One region of the Eubacterium limosum genome, then DNA from elsewhere that is predicted to be linked to it. Evidence: riboswitches for the same ligand, from Rfam matches in the RefSeq annotation. Region 1 holds a riboswitch; each other region holds the start of a gene.
The links. Region 1 has a riboswitch for cobalamin ahead of B2M23_RS15345 (alcohol dehydrogenase catalytic domain-containing protein). Riboswitches for the same ligand answer to the same signal wherever they lie in the genome.
Positions count from the first base shown of each region.

Region 2: it holds a riboswitch for cobalamin, as region 1 does, so the genes downstream of both, B2M23_RS20525 (energy-coupling factor ABC transporter permease) here and B2M23_RS15345 (alcohol dehydrogenase catalytic domain-containing protein) in region 1, are expected to answer to the same signal.
Region 3: it holds a riboswitch for cobalamin, as region 1 does, so the genes downstream of both, B2M23_RS09700 (ABC transporter substrate-binding protein) here and B2M23_RS15345 (alcohol dehydrogenase catalytic domain-containing protein) in region 1, are expected to answer to the same signal.

Region 1 is NZ_CP019962.1:3,282,775-3,290,124, reverse strand. It holds gene B2M23_RS15360 (sensor histidine kinase) at 1-142, opposite strand, end outside; gene B2M23_RS15355 (response regulator transcription factor) at 139-840, opposite strand; gene B2M23_RS15350 (hypothetical protein) at 1,450-1,920, opposite strand; cobalamin riboswitch at 2,045-2,219, shown strand; gene B2M23_RS15345 (alcohol dehydrogenase catalytic domain-containing protein) at 2,317-3,354, shown strand; gene trpD (anthranilate phosphoribosyltransferase) at 3,379-4,488, shown strand; gene B2M23_RS15335 (hypothetical protein) at 4,490-4,699, shown strand; gene B2M23_RS15330 (hypothetical protein) at 4,934-5,758, opposite strand; gene B2M23_RS21300 (GNAT family N-acetyltransferase) at 5,831-6,775, opposite strand; gene der (ribosome biogenesis GTPase Der) at 6,832-7,350, opposite strand, start outside.
Region 2 is NZ_CP019962.1:4,370,621-4,377,970, reverse strand. It holds gene B2M23_RS20560 (diacylglycerol kinase family protein) at 1-135, shown strand, start outside; gene era (GTPase Era) at 157-1,071, shown strand; gene recO (DNA repair protein RecO) at 1,075-1,821, shown strand; gene gloA (lactoylglutathione lyase) at 1,836-2,222, shown strand; gene B2M23_RS20540 (DUF1097 family protein) at 2,266-2,808, opposite strand; gene B2M23_RS21710 (hypothetical protein) at 2,815-2,949, opposite strand; gene B2M23_RS20535 (uroporphyrinogen decarboxylase/cobalamine-independent methonine synthase family protein) at 2,958-4,115, opposite strand; gene B2M23_RS20530 (TetR/AcrR family transcriptional regulator) at 4,278-4,988, shown strand; cobalamin riboswitch at 5,136-5,259, shown strand; gene B2M23_RS20525 (energy-coupling factor ABC transporter permease) at 5,409-6,161, shown strand; gene B2M23_RS20520 (energy-coupling factor ABC transporter substrate-binding protein) at 6,163-6,483, shown strand; gene cbiQ (cobalt ECF transporter T component CbiQ) at 6,565-7,350, shown strand, end outside.
Region 3 is NZ_CP019962.1:2,096,616-2,103,965, reverse strand. It holds gene B2M23_RS09720 (M48 family metallopeptidase) at 1-532, shown strand, start outside; gene B2M23_RS09715 (class I SAM-dependent methyltransferase) at 868-1,512, shown strand; gene B2M23_RS09710 (sodium-dependent transporter) at 1,723-3,117, shown strand; gene B2M23_RS09705 (hybrid sensor histidine kinase/response regulator) at 3,163-4,596, opposite strand; gene B2M23_RS21750 (hypothetical protein) at 4,593-5,249, opposite strand; cobalamin riboswitch at 5,440-5,617, shown strand; gene B2M23_RS09700 (ABC transporter substrate-binding protein) at 5,731-6,708, shown strand; gene B2M23_RS09695 (FecCD family ABC transporter permease) at 6,698-7,350, shown strand, end outside.

The DNA of each region.
Region 1 (7,350 bases):
CAATATACTCGCTGTTGCTTTTCAGGTTGCTCTCAGTGGATTCATAGTAGGCATTCTTGAAGATCACATAGGAGAAAACGCCTGAAAAGGCAGTGACCAGCACGATCAGGATTGAAAAGACAATGGTGATGCGTTTTTTCATTGATCACTTCCCAGGTTTTCTACCAGGCGGTAGCCCACGCCGCGCACGGTTTCGATGTATTTTTCCTGGTCGTCCTCAATCTTCTTCCGCAGGTAACGGATATGGACATCCACTGTCCGGGTCTCGCCGTAATACTCATAGCCCCAGATTTCGTCCAGCAGCTGATCCCGGGTCAGCACCTTGTTCTTATTGTTTGCCAGATACAGGAGCAGCTCGTACTCCTTCAGCGTCAGCGACAGTTTTTTGCCGTTTTTGTATACCTCGAAGGAGCCGGGCAGGATGCGCAGGCTGCCCACTGCGATCTCCTCTGTGTCTGAGCTTTTGATCATCTCGGTGCGCCGCAGGACAGCCTTCACCCGGGCGTAGAGCTCCTTCACGCTGAAGGGCTTGGTCATATAGTCGTCCGCGCCCATCTCCAGGCCAAGAACCTTGTCAAACTCCTCGCTCTTGGCGGTGAGCATGATGACTGGAATGTAAGACAGGTTTTTATCCGCCCGCACCTCACGGCAGATGGTAAGCCCGTCCTTGCCCGGCAGCATTAAATCCAGAATGATCAGATCTGGCCGGATGTCCACGATTTTCTCAACCGCGCCGGTCCCCTCATGGACCCCCGCCACCTCAAAGCCCTGGGCTTCCAGATTGAATTTAATCAGCTCAAATATATTAAGTTCATCTTCTATAATCAGGATTTTTTTCATTTTCTCTCCAATTCTCGCTCAATTTTAACATAATATGATTATAGCATATGTTGTGTTAAAGGCATGTAAAATCTAGATTAAATTTAGTTTATTAAAAAAAAGAGAGGCTACGCACTAAAAAGTGACAGACTGCCGCCCGCAGATACCAGCGATGTCTGCCCCTAACTTGCTTTAGCATGGCGTTTACGCTGATCTCAAAAGCGACTTAGTCCCGTTTCAGGCCATCGGAGTGATCAGTTTTTACAAGTTCTCATTTAAAAAGGCAGGATATTTTTGTAAAACACATCACCGATCAACCACTGACCTGAAACGGGCTGCGCTGCTTTCTCGACAGAGATCACACCACGCTAAAGCAAAACGGGACAGACGAGAAAGAGGGTATCTGCGGGCTTTGTTTGTGTCGAAAACCGCTGATATTAAGGACGCGGCAGCCTTCTAAGTCAATGGATTGTACAAAAAAAGCTGTCCGCGGATTAAAGAACACCCGGTTCGAGATTAAAGTGCACACCGCAGGTGTCGCATTTTACGGAGAGAGGGTGTTTTTAATTCACGGACAGCGGCAAGGGCCTCAAGCTTTCGTAATCCTTTGACCTTCAGCCAGTATACCTGTCACTCCCTAAGCTCCCGAAAATGCTGCCAGTGAATCCCGATATGCCCGATGCCCAAAATCACCACAAACACCACCATCCAGATGACCCTCCCGTAGATCCCCAGGAGCAGAAACGAAACCACCGGCAGCGTAGCACCTGCCAGCGGCACACCGCAAAAGCTTGAATAAAAATCCTTAAGCTTCTGCCCGCTTCTAAAATACCGGACCCAGTAGCCCTCGTACAGCAGCATCAGCCCAAAGGACAGCGCCAGCCACAGGCTCCAGGGCGTCAGGGGGCGAAGATTAAAATCCGTAAAGATCAGGGCGCAGCAGCTCACCCCCACCTGCCCGACGCGCTCGCACCACACCAGCAGTTTATTCTCATTTCTGAACTCATAGCCCTCCGGCTGTCTTCTTGTCCAGATCAGGTTGGGGATGAACAGCATCAGCAGATACAGTACACCGATGTATGAAAATCCAAAATGTCCCATTCTTTTCCTCCTCATTTTTTATAAACAGCGTCGCCGCATAGTTAATACCGCTATTATATCACGTTTGGATTAAAACTTTTACATTTTATCTTGACACCCAAAGCAAATGTGATATGATAATAAAAAAGCATAAAACATTTCAGGTGCTGCATGGCAGATAATAGGGAACTAAGTGAGATTCTTAGACGGGCCCGCCGCTGTAAGTGGATTGCCCGGCTCATCACCACTGTCCAATAGGATGGGAAGGGAGCCCGGCGTTAATCCTCAGTCAGAAAACCTGCCTGAAGTGGTTTGACGGTCTTTATCTGAGCGATGGAGGCCTGTGGGAATGATGGAAAGTTCGCACCTTAGATTAAGGTCGGGCTTTTTTTGTTTGAAAAAATAAGGAGATACCAAATGAAAGCAGTTGTTTTAACAGGCCCCGGCCAGCTGGAAATGACCGAAAGGCCCATTCCGGCCTGCGGCGACCACGAAGTCCTCGTCAGGGTCATGGCCTGCAATTTATGTAAAACCGATCTCAAATGCCTGACCATGGGTCAGCGCGACCTGGTATACCCGCGTGTGCTGGGCCATGAAATTTCCGGTGTTATCGCCGGAGTGGGCGCTGCGGTCACAGGCTACCAGAAGGGGCAGCGGGTACACGTGCACCCAGGGATTGCCTGCGGCGAGTGCGCCTATTGTAAAGAGGGCGATGATAACCTCTGCGACCACATGCGCATCATGGGCTTTAACTATGACGGCGGCTTCCAGGAATACCTGGTGGTGCCTGAGGAAGGCGTCCGCGGCCAGATCATCAATATCATTGAAAATGACGCGCTGAGCTTTGAGGAGATCTCCTTTATCGAGCCCCTCTCCTGCTGCGTCAACGTCCAGGAAAAGCTGAAGCTTGTGCCTGACGACACCCTGCTGATCATCGGCGCAGGCCGAATGGGCATCCTCAACCTGCGTGTGGCAAGAGCCCTGGGCGTGCGTAAGGTCTTTCTGCTCGAGACCGACCCCGAACGGGCAGCCCGGGCCGAGACGCTGGGCTTTGACGCGGTTTTCGCGAGCGGACAGGACGCCGAGGGCGCCATTAAAGAACAGACAGACGGCCAGGGCGTGGACGCGGTCATCCCCTGCTGCGCGGCCGCAGACGCCATGAACCTGGCGCTCCGGGTGCTCAAAAAGCAGGGGCGCTTCGGCCATTTCAGCGGTATTATCCCAGACGGCGCCACTCAGCCCGAGATCAACACCCTTCACTACAAGGAGCAGATCATGACCGGCGCCTACGGGTGCAGCATCGCCCACAGCCGCCGGGCCAAGGCGCTGCTGGAGAACGGCAGCCTGGTCGTAAAGGATCTGATCACCGAGCGCATTCCGCTCGAGGAGCTGCGGCACGGCCTTGAGCGCGTACGTCAGCTTGAAACCCTGTCAACCATCGTCGTTTTTGATTAACACACCATATGGAGGAGTAAAATAATGGAAGCAGTGACTATGAAAGAATACGGCCAGGTGATCACCGGCCTCATTAACCGTGAAAATCTGACCAAAGAAGAATCCAAGGAAATGTTTATGGAGATCCTGGGCGACCGCCAGACGCCCATGCAGCAGGGGGCTTTTCTGGCCGCCCTCAGCGCCAAGGGCCCGACCGCCGCAGAAGTAGCCGGCAGCTTTGAGGCCATCTACGAAATTGACACCTGCAAGGTCGCGCCTCAGACCGCTGTGCCTGTGGTGGAAAACTGCGGTACCGGCATGGATACCTTTAAGACCTTTAATATCAGCACGGTCGCTGGCATCATCGCCGCCGCAGACGGCGTCCCCATGGCCAAGCACGGCTCACGGGCGCTCACCTCTGTGTGCGGCACCATCGACGCGGTGGAGGCCCTGGGCGTGGATGTGGACTGCAGTGTGGACATAGTAAAGGCCAGCATTGAGAACGCGGGCATCGGCATCTTTAACGGCATGAGCCCAGAGGTCCACCCCACTGCCCTCGGCCGGGTGCTGTCACAGATCTCCTTCGGCAGCGTTTTAAACATCTCCGCCTCCCTGGCCAATCCCGCCCTGCCAAAATACGCGGTCCGCGGGGTCTACTCCCTGGATATGCTGGAATTTGTCCCAGACATCATGCACGAAATCGGCTATGAGCACGCCTTGGTCGTCTACGGCGAAGCCGGTGACGGCTGTATCGACGAAGCCTCCACAGTCGGCGCCACCCACATGGCTGAGCTGATGCCCGACGGCACTGTGAAACGCAGTACCCTGACGCCGGAAAGCCTGGGAATCGAGCCGGGCAGACTGGAAGAGCTGGCTCCCTGGAGCTCTGTGGACGCGGCAGCCCAGGGCATTGTCCGTATCCTGAAGGGCGCCTCCACTCCCACCCGCACCAACATCGTCTGCCTGAACAGCGCGCTGATCCTCTACGTTGCCGGAAAAGCCTCAAGCATTCAGGAGGGCTATATGCGCAGCCATGAGCTCATCGCAAGCGGCGCGGCCTACAAGGCGCTGGAAAAATGGGTCGCTGCCCAGAACCGCGATCCCCAGGCCGGTCTCGCGAAGCTGAAAGCCGTCACCCAGGCCGCAGAGGTGTAAAATGAATCTCTATGCCTTAAAATCCGACAATGGTTACCTGAAAACAGCCCCCGACGGCACCTACACCCTGGTCGGCATCCATAAAGCCAGTGTCTATGACGACAGCAAACTTGACAGCCTGAAGGAGCAGCTCGCCGCCCTAAAACCCGAGCTCGAAAATCTGAGGATTGTTAAGCTCGTGCTTGAGGAAGAGGATTATTTTTGGGTGTAGATGAGAGAGATCGTGTGGAGGTTAAGGGCTAAGGTGAGACCTGCCCAATTGAAAGTTGATCGTGGAAAGTGGAAAGTTCAGGTGCAAATCCGCCGCTGCCAGATTTGATTGGATGCGGCCTGCGGCCGTTTTGGCTATATTGCCCGCTGTAAACGGTAGGGAACCACGCCCTCGTTGTTCCGCTTTTTGCCTCTGCCCTGTCTATAATCGCTTTGGCGTCAGACAAAGGGTTCCTCAGCCTTCCACTTTCAACCTAAATCGTTCCAAAGCTCCTTTTGTAAGAAACAGTCCGCCGTAAGCGGCAAGCATAAGCGCCGTACAGTAAGCGCCACTCCAAAAAATCTCGGGTTTAAAATAAACCTGGCTCCAGTTTGTCAGGAAAAACCAGCCCAACGAAAAGGCCAGGCAGAGAATACCCACTTTAACACTGCCTGTCCCCCATGCTATCTCGGCCTTTGCCGCCCCTGCTATCAGCGACACAGCGATTCCAAACAGAAGAAAGCGGACAAAATAAAGCATTACATAAATCTGCTGCCCAACTCCATCTGGCGTTTGAAGCACTGTATACCCAAGCTGTCCAAGCGGAAATAGAAACAACAGAAACAGCAAACAGGTAATCCACTCCCGCTTCCTTCCACTTTTACTGTTCGTTGCATGGCTGACCGCCAATCCTAAAAACAACAGCAAACCCGCAATAGCAAAAAACCAGTTATCATAGATTCTAATTGAAATCTCCTGTGCGTAGAACCAATCCATCACACCGTGTGGAATAATCCCATAAATCTTTTTTGAACAGGCGCCAATCAGAAAAACCATCACCGCACCGATCAGATATGCTTTCGATACCCGGATTCCCTTCATTCTGCCGCCGTGGGCCAGCAGCCCCAGCCCAAAGCCGATGCCTGTCCATTCGACGACATACAGCACATTTTTTACCGTCAGTAAAAACTCATAGGGATACCAATTCCCCGCCAGATAATGCCCAGCCGTGTCCATAAAAGTCATAAATACAATCCCGCCGAGCATGAGCAACATCATCGTTTTCCGTTCCTTTTCCATGGCTTTCCTCTCATAAAGAAATCAAATGTCCGCAGAAATATATTTCTATTATATCATATTTTCGACTTCGATCTACTCATATACCACAATATGCTCCACTTGCTCGGGAATATCCCGGATGCAGTCTCTGATAAATATGGGATATAAATAAGCCTGTGGCACTGCATCAAGCGGTATCCACGAAAATTTCAGTTGGTTTCCGTTATCCTCAATATGCTCAAAAGCCTCACCCTGTCTCAGGAGATTTTCATCCGCCGCATCCACCACATAGTAAAACCCGATCTCATGGAAGTGCTCCCGGCTCATATCATCCGTGAAAAAAGTCTCCGCCACCCAGGCCAGACGCTCGATCTTTAAATCCAGCCCCATCTCCTCCAAAAGCTCCCGCCTGAGCGCCTCCTCCGCCGTCTCCCCAAAGCTTACACGCCCGCCGGGCAGATAGCAATAAGGATTGCGCCTGTCCCGCATGACCAAAAGGCGGTCCTCATGTATCATCAGAGCCGCCGCACGAAAATTAAAGCGCCTGTTTCCCACACAGTAGGTGATGTCCCCAGTGGTCTGCGCTCCTCTTTCCATATGCAAAATCGGAAAACCCCGCCCCTGCTCATCTAAAGGCGACCTCGACGTTACCCAAAATCCCATATGCTCATAAAAACCTCTTGCTCCGGGGTTCTGCTCATTCACATCTACGGCGGTGGCGCCGCAATTGTCGATGGCATGGCGGATAAGAAAACTGCCAACGCCCTTTCCAAACCACCTTGGCTCCACAAAAAGCATTTCAATTTTCTGTTTGTCAATCCCGATAAATCCAACGGTCGTGCCCGCACTGTCTTGGGCCAGCATCAGCTTCTCCACGCCCTTCAGGCCGGCCTTCACCTCAGGGGCGAGTCCCTGAATATCTGTCTCTCCCAGAAAATCATGGGTGGCCCGCACAGAGGCCTCCCATATTTCAGCCAGTTTTTCGATCTCCTGATCGGTTCTGCGGCCGATCCTTTCAATGCTATATTCCTGTTTCATTTTATCTTCCTTACAAAAAAGCCCTCTCCACCGCAGTGAAGGGGCCTGTATTCGTGTTAGTCGTTTCGTTCCCGCACAAAGAACCGGATGGGCGTGCCATCGAAGTCAAAGGTATCGCGGATTTTGTTTTCCAGATAGCGCTGATAGGAAAAGTGCATCAGCGTCGCGTCATTGACAAAGACCACAAAGGTCGGCGGATTCACGCCAGTCTGTGACGCGTAAAAGATTTTCAGGCGGCGGCCGCTCTTGGTCGGCGGCTGCTTCATCATGATAAATTCTGTCATGGCCTCGTTGAGCTTACCGGTGGTAATGCGTTTTTCCGTCTGGCTCTTGACAAAATCAATGGTTTCGTAAATTTTGCTGACCCGCTGCCCGGTTTTAGCCGAGATAAACAGGATGGGCGCATAGTCGATAAAAGAAAGGGTATCGCGGATTTCCCTTTTCATCTTATCCATGGTCTTGGTGTCCTTTTCCACAATGTCCCATTTGTTGACAATGATGATGGACGGCTTGGCGCGGTTGTGGGCGATCCCGGCAATCTTAGCGTCCTGCTCGGTCACACCCTTTTCCCCGTC
Region 2 (7,350 bases), 1.1 Mb from region 1:
CATCATCTGGCCAAGGTTTCCAAGGATACGGCGGCCGGCGCGGTGCTGCTCATGGCCATTGTGTCTGTGGTGGTGGGGCTGATCATTTTTCTGCCAAAAATCTGGGATATGATCGCACCGTTTATCTTTAAGTAAAACAATAGTAAAGGAAAATTTATGCAGGAAACAAAAAATACAGAACAACCATTTAAATCAGGCTTTATCAGCATCATCGGCCGTCCCAATGTGGGCAAATCCACGCTGCTTAACAGCATCATGGGTGAAAAGCTGGTCATCACGGCCAACAAGCCCCAGACCACCAGAAACGCTATCCGCTGTATCCACACCGACGCGGACAGCCAGATGGTCTTTATCGATACGCCGGGTATGCACAAGCCAAAGAACAAGCTGGGGACCTTTATGCTCAAGTCCGCCGAGGACACTATCTCCGACGTGGACGTGGTGCTCTTTCTCGTCGAGCCTGAGGACAGGATTGGCCCGGGTGACCAGTACATTCTGGATAAGCTCGCAGGCAGCCGGACACCGGTGATCCTGATCATCAACAAGATCGACACGGTGCCTAAGGAGGAACTGCTTAAGACCATCGCGGCTTATCAGGATTACACCTTTCTGGACAGTATTATCCCTATTTCGGCCTGGAATGGTGATGGGGTACAGGAGCTTATGGCAGCCATTAAAAAGCATCTGGAGCCGGGCCCCATGTACTTTCCGCCGGATATGGTGGTGGATCAGTCCGAGCGCTTTATCGTGGGCGAGCTGATCCGCGAAAAGGTTTTGCACCTGCTTAAGGATGAGGTGCCCCACGGCGTGGCGGTTGAGGTCACAAAAATGAAGGCGCGTGAGGATAAGAACATCATCGACATCGACGCCACCATTTTCTGTGAGCGCAAGACCCACAAGGGTATTCTGATCGGAAAGCAGGGCTCCATGCTCAAAAAGATCGGAACATACGCCAGAAAGGATATTGAATTTTTTCTGAAAACACCGGTTAACCTTCAGCTCTGGGTCAAGGTAAGGGCAGACTGGCGCGAGAAAACCTATGACCTCAAGGATCTGGGATATACCGAGTAACCCATGGCACTGGTAAAGACGAAGGGCATCGTGATCCGCGAGCAGCCCTTTCAGGAGCAGGACAAGATCATCACCCTTTTCACTGAGGAGGAGGGAAAGATCAAGGCCATCGCCAAGGGGGTAAGGCGGAACCGCAGCCCGCTGGTGGCAGCGACCCAGCTCTTTGCCTACAGCGAGTTTGTCTATTATCCCGGCAAAAATTTTGCCAACATCAATCAGGCCAGTCTTATACAGTCTTTTTATCCGCTGCGCAATGATCTGATGAAGATGTCTCTGGCTTCCTATGTTTTGGAGCTGCTTGATGCCTTTTATGATTACTACCAGGGGAATAAGGCCGTACTGCGGCTGGTAAATTTTATCCTGTTTTATATTTCGGAGGATAAGAGCCAGAGCAATGAGGCACTGGTAGCAGCTCTTCAGCTCAAGCTGACAGAGGTGCACGGCATACGGCCGGTCTTTGACACCTGCGCGCTCTGCGGCAGCACCGAACATTTAACACATTTCAGTATTGAAAATAACGGCGTTTTATGCGAAAATTGTCATCGGACAGAAGGCTACAGCTACCGGCTTACCCCGGAGGTGCTTACGGAGATGGTTTATCTCCTCGTCACCCCCATCAAGGCGATCCGGCAGCGGGCGTTTGACAAAACGCTGGTGCGGCGCATCATGGATATAATGAACCATTATATTTCCTACCAGCTGGCGAAAAACCTCAAAACCTATGACTTCTACCGGGACTTAAATTTATAAGGAGGAACAACATTATGGGAAAATACCGTATGGCACATACCATGATCCGTGTAATGGATCTTGAAAAATCACTGGCATTCTATCAGGATGCACTGGGCTTTAAGGAAGTCCGCAGAAAGGACAAGCCGGAAGGCAAGTTTACCCTGGTATACCTGGGTGACGGCCAGACCGATTTCACCCTGGAGCTCACCTACAACTACGACCCTGAAAAGCCTTATGTCATTGGCGATGGCTATGGACACCTGGCGGTAGAGGTCGAAGACCTGGAAGCCAGCCATGAAGAACACAAAGCCAAGGGCTATGACGTTACTGACCTCAGCGGCCTGGATAACGGCGTTAAAAGCTACTATTTCATCAAGGACCCAGATGGGTATAAAATTGAAATTATCCGCCTGAAATAAGTACAGCGTACAGTAAGAAGCCCCCGGGTACCGGGGGCTTCTTTTATTGCGGTTCGCCGCCTGACCCGACTTCCCGGGGCGCGGTTTTTTTATAGTCCATGATCTTCTTTGTCAGCCGAGTGCTGATCACGCCGCAGACCACGGCGGTCAGGATGCCGGACAGCATGACGCAGATAATGCCGGGGATCTGTCTGGTCCCCATGATAAATACCGAGGTGATGGCGCCATAAGCGTGGGGCAGCTCATTAAACCAGGTGTTTTTCAGCGGGATAAAATGCACCACGACGGTTACCACTGAAAAAACAAACATGCCGATCCAGAGCGAAAGGTCCGGGCCCAGGCCAAGCGCTTTGAGTGCTCCATCCATCCAGAAATAAACCAGCGCCCACAAAATGCCGGATAGGGCCGAGAAGAGGTAATTTGGCGTTTTTTCGGGCTTTGCGCCTTTGGCGAAGGTCAAACCCAATCCGATGAAAAACATGGCCAGAAGGCCGGAAAACGGCGAATGGGTGATGATTACAAAAGCCGTTGCCACAAAAAGACCGAGTGCTGTGCCGTTAATCCACCAGTAAACTTTTGTTTCCATGGTGCCTTACATGATCAGGCTGAGAATAAACATTTCCAGCTCAGTCTCTGTTACCTCAAGATTGCTTTCAATCATGGGGCGGTATTCTTCGGGGTAGCTCTCAACAATTTCTCTGTCCAACTGTGTTAATTGATCTTTCATGTTTCACCTCAATACTGTCCGTACTCGCGGACGAAATTCAATACAGCCTTCAGCTTATCCGGGTCGGCGTCATGAAAATCCAGAGCGGATTTGTTCAGCCCAAAGTAAAAGCGGCCATTTTCCATGCCGATATCCATGAGCTCGCGGGCTTTGTCAATACACGCCTCGGTGGAGTAATCTGAAAAGTAGTTCAGCGGATAGGAGCAGCTGAGCATGTGGTCCTGACCAAGGGTGGCCGTCGCCTGTTCAAAATCCTGGTATTCCACTGCAATGACAATTTTATCCTTGGGCAGCTCCTGATAAAAATCGAAGAAGCGGCCGTCGCGGTAGTCGCCCTGGAAGTTTATATAAAGGGTAACGCCCTTGTCGGTCAGCATTTCGCACAGCTTTTTGAAGGTAGGCCAGTAAAAGCGTTCAAACTGCTTCTGGTTAATCATTGGCGGCAAATGTGACCAGGTGCAGGCTAGCGGGAAGCCGCTTTCATCCGCCATACTGGTGGTTTCGACATAGCGGGCCATGACGTTTAGCAGCGCGTCGCAGGCGGCTTCGACGTCGTCTTTTCTGCGCCGCAGGTCCATGGAAATCTGGGTGATGCCCCGCAGATGGTCGGCCAGAAGGTCGAAGGGGGCATAGAACATGGTGCCATAGTAGAGCAGAGCGCCATTAGCCATGGTTTTTTCAAAAATCTGATCATAGAAATGGTGTACCTGATTCTTTTCATAGAGAAGCGCTTTGGCAAAAGCCATGGTACAGTAGGGGGCTTCACGCCCCAGTTCGGTGTACATCCTGGGCAGCACGCGGGATGCAATGCAGTGGATGGGGTCTTCGATGAGTTCGGGGTATTCCTCTGGAAGCAGTGAGGTTACCTCCGGATGCTGCATATAGCCGTTGACACGGTTTTGAATCCAAACCTTTGAACCCAGCAGGGCATTTTTCTGAGGCGGCATAAAGACCACACTTTGGGTCAGGTCGATGTCGAAGTCCTTCATAACCTGATCATAGCCTTTGATGAAGCCGTCGTAATCCCAGAAGGAACGAATACAGTCCCGTTTTGTATATTCACAGATATAGGTGGGCTCAAAGTCCATCATAATGGGAACATAGTCCATTTTTTCGCCGCGAACGCCGCGCATAAAATTATCGAGCTTTGCCTGAGCGTTTTCCATTTTATTTTTTCTCCCTTATTTTTTACAGATTTAAACAAAATGTGCACATATTTTGAATACGTTCAATATACACCCTTTTCTAAAATTTGTCAACGTTCAAAATTCATTTCTTTATTTTTTTTACGGCGGGTGCTATAATAAAATAAAAAACGTGGAGGAGCCATGGCAAACTATAAAAATGGTCTCGAGACAAAGGAGAGCCTTTACCGGAGCGCCAAAAAGATTTTTTACCAGAAGGGCTATGATAAGACAACGGTCAAGGATATCATTACCGATGCCAGAACAAAGCAGGGCCTTTTAAACTATTATTTTGGGGCGAAGGAGAACCTGGCGGTCCAGATTTATAAGGACTTTTGCAACGATGTTGTTTTCTGTGTGGATGAGCAGACGGCTGAGCTGGGCAGTCTGCCCCGGGGGCTGCTGTTGGATATGATTGGCTATCGGGCGTATTTTAAGGCGCTGTTTACAGATACCTCTGTCATGCGGTTTTACGCGGAGGTCTCAAAACTGCCGCTGTTCGCAAGAAGCATGCTTGATCTGCGGGACTATTTTTTTAACCTTGAGCTTGAAAGCGAGGCATACGCGGGTATTAACCCAAGGCTGAAGGAACGCAGGTATTTTGAGTATCTGAAATCTCTGACGGTTGGAATGGAGATTCAGGTTTTCAGAGATGTGCTTGAAAAGCAGATTGATCTGGAGCTCCAGGATGCTGTCGACTGGTTCTTTTTTGACTATTACAGCTTTCTTTTCACCGATGCGGACTATATCCGTGAAAATATCGAAAGGTCAAGGCAGGTTGTCGGCCGTTTTACTTTTGAGATCACCCCTGTATTTGAGATCAGTTTGTCGGTACAGGCAGACACGAAACTTTAGTAAGAGATAAGTAATAAAGTTAGTTGCGCCAAAGTATACCCATAAGGGGTACGGGTATAAGAGGTGCTGATGGCTTTCAAATAAATGCAACAGAGGTATTGACAAAACAGGCTTGCAAGCATATAATAAATGTAAATTCGGCATTGTTATTATTGTCCTGTGGTTGTCCATCGGCCTCACGATGGTTTGAGCACAATTGGGTGAAAATCCCAAACGGTCCCGCCGCTGTAAGACGAAAGTCAAGTCAGATTGCTGACCATAGGATTTTAAGCTGCATTTGGTTACGAGAGATAACTGAATGTAAGGACGAGGCTGTGTGTATCTTTGGCACACCCATTTCGTACTTTCATCGCTTATCTTTTTTGATGAGCGATTTTTTTATGGAAAAGTACGTTGGGAACAAGTTTGAGGAGGTAGAAAATGACAAAGAGACAAAAACAAGTTGTGACCATGCTTGGGGCATGGGCGCTGGTCTTTGGCATTGTGCCCGCGGCAAACGCGATGCACATCATGGAAGGCTACTTACCGGTTGGCTACTGCATTATGTGGGGTGTCTTATGTATACCTTTTCTGGCGGCCGGCTTTTTCTCCATTAAAAAGACTCTGACAGGCAACAGAAGAGCGATCACCTTACTTGCGATGGCGGGCGCATTTATCTTCGTGATCTCTTCTTTAAAGATTCCATCCGTTACGGGCAGCTGTTCGCATATGACAGGTACAGGCCTGGGCGCCATTTTATTCGGACCCAGCGCAGTCAGTATTCTGGGGATTATCGTATTGTTATTCCAGGCGATCCTTCTGGCTCACGGTGGTCTCACCACCCTTGGCGCCAACACTTTCTCCATGGCCATCGCAGGCCCCTTTGTATCCTTTGGGATCTACAAGCTGTGCCAGAAAATGAAGGTAAACCGCAAAATTGGGGTGTTTTTGGCAGCCTGCATCGGAGATTTGTTTACCTACTGTGTTACCAGTATCCAGCTGGCTTTTGCCTATCCCTCAGAAACAGGCGGCGTGGCAGCTTCTGCTGTTAAGTTCCTGGGTGTGTTTGCCCCTACACAGCTGCCGCTGGCCATTATTGAAGGGATTTTAACGGTTATTATTGTCATTGCTCTGGAAACCTATGCGAGCCCAGAGTTAAAATCAATTGGATTTTTAGCAGCGGAGGAAGCGTAAGATGAGCAAAAATAAAAAATTAGTCATTGTTCTGCTGGTAATCGTCGCACTTTTGGTGGTTGTTCCGCTCTTTGCCCTTCAGGGCGCTGAGTTCGGCGGCTCCGATGATGCAGGAAGCACCATGATCGAAGAAATTCAGGGCGGCGAATATGAGCCTTGGTTTACACCAGTGCTCGAAACACTGATCAACGGTGAACTGCCAGGTGAGGTTGAATCACTGATCTTCTGTCTCCAGACCGGTATCGGCGTTGGCATTCTGGCCTTTTTCATGGGCCGTCTGGTAGAGCGCAAAAAGCTCGGCAAAGAAGATTCAGAGCTGTAACCGCATTTCCGGGGGTAGGGCAACCTGCCCTCTTTTTATGATTAAGCGTAAAAAAATTCCTTAGAGTAAAGGAGCTTGTTCGTGAAGGTATTTTTAGTAGCACTTGCAGTTCTGTGTGTGTGTGGCCTGGTATACTGGCTGCGCCACCGGGAGTGCGCCCACAGACACGGCGGGCATCATGGCCATTCCCACGGCGGGGCGGTTTTTTCCATTGATGTGCTCGCCTACAATTCAAAGATCAACGGCTGGAATCCCAGCTTTAAGGTAGGGTTCTCCCTGCTGCTTCTGCTCATTTGTGTCATTGCCAATAACCTTTATGTGTCGGCTCTGGTTATTTTGATCACAGCCTTTATTACAGTGGTTATGGGAGGCGTGCACTTCAGGGATTACCTGAGCTTTCTGAGAGTGCCGGTGGCGTTTCTCATACTTGGGAGTATAGCCATCCTCTTCAATTTTTCAAACGAGCCTCTGGGACTCTGGTCCCTCAACTGCCACTTCTTTTATATCTATATTTCCCACGACAGCCTCATGACGACGCTGTATTTATGGGGTAAGGCCTTTGGCGCAGTCAGCGCCATGTATATGATGTCTCTGTCTACCCCGTCCACTGAGGTTTTCGGGGTTTTGCGCCGCGTGCACGTTCCCAAGCTTGTTATTGAGCTGATGAACATGATCTACCGGTATATTTTTATTCTGATGGACACTCAGGCCAAAATGAAAAACTCGGCGGAGTCTCGGCTGGGCTACTGCGATTTTAAGACAGCGGTTTATTCCTTCGGCCACTCCATGAGCAATCTCTTTGTGGTTTCAATGAAGCGTGCCAGCCAGTACTATGACGCCATGGAGGCAAGGTGCTACGATGGCGAT
Region 3 (7,350 bases), 1.2 Mb from region 1:
GTTTAAAGGACAAAAAATTACGCCGGAGCACAATAAAGTATATCGCTACGAAACCGGCGAACGACATAAATACTTAGGGCATTTCTACACCCTCTCTGTTATGCAGACAACCGCAGAGCCCAGCGTACGTATACAGGGCGAAAATATGATTATGGAGGTTATCGATCCGGGCAACCGCAAGCAAAAAGAGCTGGCACTGGATATGTGGTACCGCGAACAGGCCCGCGAGGTTTTTGTGCCCATTCTGGCCGAAGCCATTGTAAAGGCAGCGAAATACTGCCTTCAGATGCCGCAGCTCAGAATCTACCGCATGCTGGACCGATGGGGTTCCTGTTCTCCCAAAAGCAAAATTCTGATCTTAAATCTGGAACTCATCAAGGTTCCTGTTCCTTGTATCGAGTATATTGCATTGCATGAGATGATTCATTTTAAATATCCCAGTCATGACTTTGGCTTTAACTCTGCCCTCGGCAATCTGATGCCGGACTGGAAGCAGCGTGAAGACTTTTTGAATACCTATTATCCGATTTAAGATGACCGCTTTTGCGGTCTTTTTTATTGCTTAAGATTTTTTTAAGATTTATTAAAAATCACTTCATTTCGACCACTTTGGCACTTTATCGGGTCAGCACAAATTATTTCAACAAATGCACTTTTTTACATTCATCTTGAAAGAATTATTTTTAAATTAAATTCCATTTTAATTGCTAAAAAGACCTGTAAAAATGGCATTTTTGCAAGTTTTCAAATTTTCTTTTCATGCATTTTATGTATACAGTATTTTTAAATTAAAGTGAATTTTAAGGTTTATTTTTGATTTGAAAAGTGCTACACTGTAGGCACAGGAAGCCGAAAGGAAGTATTATTATGAGTACCAAGGAAAAATCAGAAAAAAAATCTGTTATTAGTAGAGACGTTTTAGCGGCAATGTTTAATACCAGTGAGTTTAAGCAGTATTCCCATGACTGTCGTCAGGAAGTTGTGGAATCCCTCGAAGGGCACGAATTTAAAACGTTGCTTGACCTTGACTGCGGCGGCGGAAAAATGCTTGAGCAGCTTTTTGAAACCTTTCCGGACATGGAAGCCTGCGGCTTCGACTATTCTCTGGACCGTCTGAATGGCGCAAAAGAACGTCTGGAAGGCAAAAATGTATCTTTCAAATTTGGGAACGCACAGTGTCTCCCTTATGAAGATAATCAGTTTGACGTTGTGGTCAGCACCTCAACTTTTCACCACTACCCCTACCCAGACAATGTTTTAAAGGAAGTACACCGGGTACTTAAACCAAAGGGAATCCTGGTTATCTGTGACACCTATCTTGGTGCTACACTGCGCTATCTCAACAATTTCTGTAAGCCTATCAATGAAGTTACAGAAATCCGCATGTATTCTGAAAAAGAAATCTGGCAAATGCTTGGCGGAGCTGGCTTTAACGGTATCACCTGGCGCCGTCTCAATAAACACGCTTACCTGGCTAAAGCTGTTGCTTCCGGAATTCCACTCATTGCTTAAACAGATTTTAATTAATACTGAGTTAATATATACCCCTTCGGGTCTGCCGAAGGGGTTTCTATTTATTTATTCTGCCTATAATAAAGAGACTGACTCTTATGGCAGTTTCACGCACTTCCTAGTCATCCATTGACCCTCTAAAGTTTATCTGATATAATTTAAAAGTTGGACTTATTTAAAAAGAAAACTTTTGCAAAGGAGGTATGTATTGTGCAAAAAAGAGAAACCTTCTCATCTCGCTTGGGCTTTCTGCTGATTTCGGCAGGCTGTGCCATCGGCTTGGGAAATGTCTGGCGCTTTCCATATATTGTTGGAAAATACGGCGGCGCTGCTTTTGTTTTACTGTATTTATTGTTTTTAATCATCATGGGGCTGCCGATCATGGTCATGGAATTTTCTGTCGGCCGTGCCAGCCAGAAAAGTATTGCCCGTTCTTTTGATGAATTAGAACCAAAGGGGACAAAATGGCATCTATACAGCTTTTTTGGTATCGCGGGAAATTATCTGCTGATGATGTTTTACACCACCATTGCCGGTTGGCTGCTGCTTTACTTCATTAAAATGGCCAAGGGCGATTTTGTCGGCTTAAACGCCGATGGTGTTTCTGCAGAATTCGGGAACCTGATGGGGCAGCCTGTCCTGATGACCGTTTTTATGATTATCGTAGTACTGATCTGTATGGGGGTTTGCTCCCGAGGGCTTCAAAACGGGGTTGAAAAGATCACAAAGGTTATGATGATTTGCCTGTTGGCAGTCATGATCATTCTGGTTGGACGTGCGGTCACACTGGAAGGAGGGGCAGAAGGCCTGAAATTTTATCTGATGCCGGATTTCAATAATCTGATGTATGACGCTCAGGGAAATATGATTTTAGGTGAAGCGATTTTTGCGGCTATGGGCCAGGCGTTTTTTACCCTGTCCCTTGGAATCGGCGCATTGGCAATATTTGGAAGCTATATCGGAAAAGACCACACACTGGGCGGCGAAGCCCTCCGTGTCACACTGCTTGATACGGCTGTCGCCATTATGTCCGGGTTGATTATTTTTCCAGCCTGTTTTGCTTTTAACGTTGCGCCTAACGAAGGCCCTGCCCTTATTTTTGTGACACTTCCCAACATTTTTAACGAAATGCCCATGGGCCAGGTCTGGGGTGCTCTGTTCTTTGTGTTCATGAGCTTTGCCGCACTGTCAACCGTTATCGCTGTGTTTGAAAACATTATTTCATTCGCCATTGACCGCTGGGGTTTTAGCCGAAAAAAATCCGTTTTGATTAACCTGGTTGCCATTATCCTTTTGTCCATGCCTTGTATTCTGGGCTTTAATGTACTTTCAGGCTTTCAGCCGCTGGGCCAGGGTACCGGTATTCTCGATCTTGAGGACTTTATCGTCAGTAATAATCTTCTGCCGCTGGGCTCTCTTATTTATCTGCTGTTCTGTGTATCTAAGAAAGGCTGGGGCTGGGACGCTTTTATTAATGAGGCCAATACCGGCAACGGCTTAAAATTTCCAAAAGGTATCCGTTTTTATGTAACTTGGATTTTACCTTTTGTCATTCTCTTTATCTTTATTATGGGTTACCTAAATAAATTTGGCGTTGCACTGTAAAAAACAAGACCACTCTTTATCACAAGAGAGTGGTCTTTTATTTGATTAGTTGGATTTTTGATCCATCCATTTTTCCAACACTTCAAGCAGACGATCCATTTCGATGGGTTTTGCCACATGGTCATTCATACCGACACTTCTTGCTTTTGCGGCGTCTGAAGTGAATGCATTGGCTGTCAATGCAATAATTGGAATGGTCTTTGCATCCTTACGTTTTAAATGACGGATTGCCAGGGTCGCTTCATAACCGTTCATAACCGGCATTTGAATGTCCATTAATATGGCACTGTAATCCTCCGGCGCTGACTTCTCAAAAGTCTCCACTGCTTCCTCCCCATTGGTAACAGCATTAACCTCTATACCGTACATTTTAAGCAGCTCCACAGCAATCTCACGATTAATCTCATTGTCCTCTGCCAGAAGTACTTTCTTCCCATAAATTTCATCTGTAAAAACCGTATCTTTTTCATGGTTTTTGCGTCTGCCGCCATCTCCAGATTCAGACGGTCCAGCCAATGTGTCATGGTAAGTTTCATCCTTCACACACACTTCAAAGGGAACAGACACAGTAAATATACTTCCCTTTCCCTTAACGCTTTCCACACTGACCGTACCATTCATCATGCGGACTATATTTTCTGTAATCGCCATTCCAAGGCCAGTCCCCTGCATCTTACTGATCTGGTGATCCTCAGCCCGAGCAAAAGGATCAAATACCTGGGGTAAAAACCCTTCAGATATCCCAATGCCGTTATCAGTACAGACAAACTCATACTGGCTTTTTTTAGGATTTGGTGAGTATTGTTCACTGATTTTCAGTGATATCTTCCCACCTTCGGGCGTATACTTGATGGCATTGGAAAGGAGATTCATCAAAACCTGCCGCAAGCGGTCGCCATCTGCAATGATATTTTCATGCTTAACATTTTCAAGGCTGATCTCAAAATGCTGTTTTTTTTCATTAACCAGAGGCCGGCACATATCTGCTACTATATCGGTAAGTCCTTGTAAATTAATGGGCTCTAATGTCATGTTAACTTTGCCACTTTCAATTTTTGACATATCCAGTACTTCATTAATCAGGCTGAGCAGATGCTGGCTCGATGAACTGATTTTATTCAGGCAGTCTCGGATCTTGTCTGGAGCATCAAGATTCGCCTGCGCAATTTCCGTCATCCCCATAACCGCATTCATTGGCGTCCGGATGTCATGAGACATAGCTGAAAGAAAATTAGTCTTTGCCGCATTGGCCACCCTTGCTGTCTGATAGGCTTCATTCAATACCCTGCGCTGTATCTCCTGTTCCTCCCGTTCCTTTGTAATGTCAATGCCAACACTGTAAAAGGACTCAATGCCATCCCAACTTTCTTCGCCGCTGACATAACTGTAGGTCATTGTAAGAATTTTAATTTTCCCATCATGGGTTATAACCCGCCCTTCAACAGCCGTAGACATACCGCTTTCTTTCGAATTGTTCATGATTCTGGCCGCACGCCCAATATCATCTGGATGTACATAATTGCACGGGAGTGCATCTCATCTTCAAACTGCTCCTTCGTATAGCCGATCAATTCCAAAAAATTACCGCCATACCATAAGACGGTTCGCATATCTCGGGCGTCTACCCGGGCGAACCCTCCTGGAATAGTTCTCAGAATGGCTTCCCGCTCCCGTTCTTTTTTCTCGAGCTTATACTCTGTACTAAAATTATCATGAGATAGCTCGAGACGGCATCTGCGCCCCTCCCAATCAACAATCCGATCCTTGAGCATAAATTTACGCCCTAAAGACGGATTATAAAAATCCCATTCATAAAATTCATCTTCCGTCAGATAGGCATTAGTACAAAATGGACAGGGACTGGTCCTGCACTGTATAACCTCGTAACATTTACGTCCAATCACTTTCTCATTCGGAGCCCCAAGTGTCTCATAGGAAGTCTTATTAATATACAACAGCTCATAAGTCTCCATATCCGCAATATATGCATTGCCGGCATATTCATCCAGCATCCATCTAAAATACCCGGCTTTTTTCTCTAACAACCGATTTTCTTCCATTATTCGGTGATACTCATCAGGTGATAACAACACTTCAGCACTTGTAGCTTCTTCAGTTTTCTGATCCTTCATAAGTTTTCCTCTCCCTTTTCCTTGTACATCTATACTATCGAAATCAGCGTTTTACGCTGCACTATTTTACAAACGCATGATCATATTATATCATATTTTCAAGATAAGACCCAGAGAGGCAATAATTTTATTCACAAAGCCGCACTGCGTTGACACACGTTCTAAAACGTGCTAAAATTAAAATAACTAAATAAATATTCAATTTCAAGGTGCTTATACACGTAAGAGAATAGGGAAACCGGTGAAAATCCGGTACGAACCCATCACTGTAAGCAGAGACAACGCCCATCAGGCCACTGAAAATATTCGGGAAGGCGGGCCGCGGAGGATCTGTAAGTCAGGAGACCTGCCTTGAAAGCTGTTTTGCCTGGGGTATCGCGTAAAAACAGTACCGTTGATCACTGGTTAAATGGGAACCGGTCAGCAAATGCTGACCGGTTCTTTTTTAATACTTTTCATTAATTTAAAAGGAGACAAAGAGATGAAAAAATCACTAAAAACCAACCTTTTGAGCCTGACACTTTCCTTACTCCTGGCAGCTTCCCTGCTTGGCGGCTGTACCCAAAGCAGCACAGACAACGCCTCAAAGACAAACAGCAGCAGCACCGGTTTCCCGGTAACCGTAACAAACTACGACGGTACTGAGCTGACTATCAGTCAAAAGCCCGAACGCATTGCTTCTCTGACCCTGGGTATGGATGAAATGTTATTGGAAATGGCGGATGAAAGCCGCGTTGTTGGCCTCTCCGGCAAAAATGCTGACAATGAGGCTGTGTCCAACGTTGCAGACAAAGCCTCTAAATTCCCAAAAATCGAAAACAACATCGAAACTCTTTTAGCTGCCAAACCCGATCTGGTCATTGGCTCAAGCTGGATCAAAGATGAATTTTTGCAGCAGCTCAAGGATAACAACATCCCCTACTATGGCTATAAAACACCTGTTACTGTTGAAGAACAGGAAGCTATTATCCTGGACCTCTCCAAGGTGCTCGGCGAGAGCGATAAAGGCCAGTCCATTGTAGATGACATGAACAAACGCATGGATGAAGTTATCCGCAAATCTGAAACGTCAAAGGATAAAGATGTAAAGGTCATGGCCTACAACATGCATGGCAGTACCAATGCCAACAATACCATTTTTAACGACATTGTTCAAAAAATAGGGGCTGTCAATGTTTCTGCCGATGCTGGACTGGACGGCGTTGCCAAAATTTCCAAGGAAAAAATCATTGAGCTGAACCCACAGGTACTGATCCTTATGGCCTGGGAACAGGACGATCTTCAGGAATTCCAAGCCTTCGCCGATTCTCTGAAAACTGACGAAAGCTTAAAAAATGTAGATGCCATCAAAAATGGTCGCGTGTATACTGCCTCCAATCGCTATATGACTTCAGTCTCGCACCATATCATCGAGGGCATTGAATTCATGGGAGCGTCCGTATATCCTGATGTTTTCTAAAAGCAGAAAGACCTTATATGGACTTCTCATCCTTTTCCTCACAACAGCTTTTATCCTTTCCGTTGCCCTCGGCGCTGTCAGGGTCCCCATTGGAGAATCTATCCGGATTCTCATCAATGGCATAACACAGCATTCCTTTTTTGAAGTGGATAAAAGTTATGAAAGCATCATTTTCAGCGTTCGCCTTCCCCGGGTTATCATCGCAATCCTGGTGGGGGCTGCGCTGGCCATCTCCGGAACAGCCATTCAGAGCCTGTTCCGGAATCCTATGGCCGATCCTGGCGTTATCGGAATATCCAGCGGCGCAAGCTTCGGCGCCATTGTCGTCATCGCTTTGGGACTCAGCTCTGTCAGCCTTTATTTTACACCGATTTTTGCTTCTCTCGGAGCCCTTTTAATCGCCTATGTAATCTATCGACTTTCCTGCCGGGATCGGAGTGTATCCATGCTGACGATGATTCTGTCCGGCATGGCGGTCAGCACCTTTATTCGTGGAATGATCGCCTTTATCCTGACAGGACTAAACAATGACCAAATGAAAGATTACATGTTCTGGTCTGTTGGCAGCCTGGCGGACAGGCGTTGGGAACATGTTTTTTTAATCATTGTTCCTATTCTTCTCGGCATGATCCTCTTATGCCT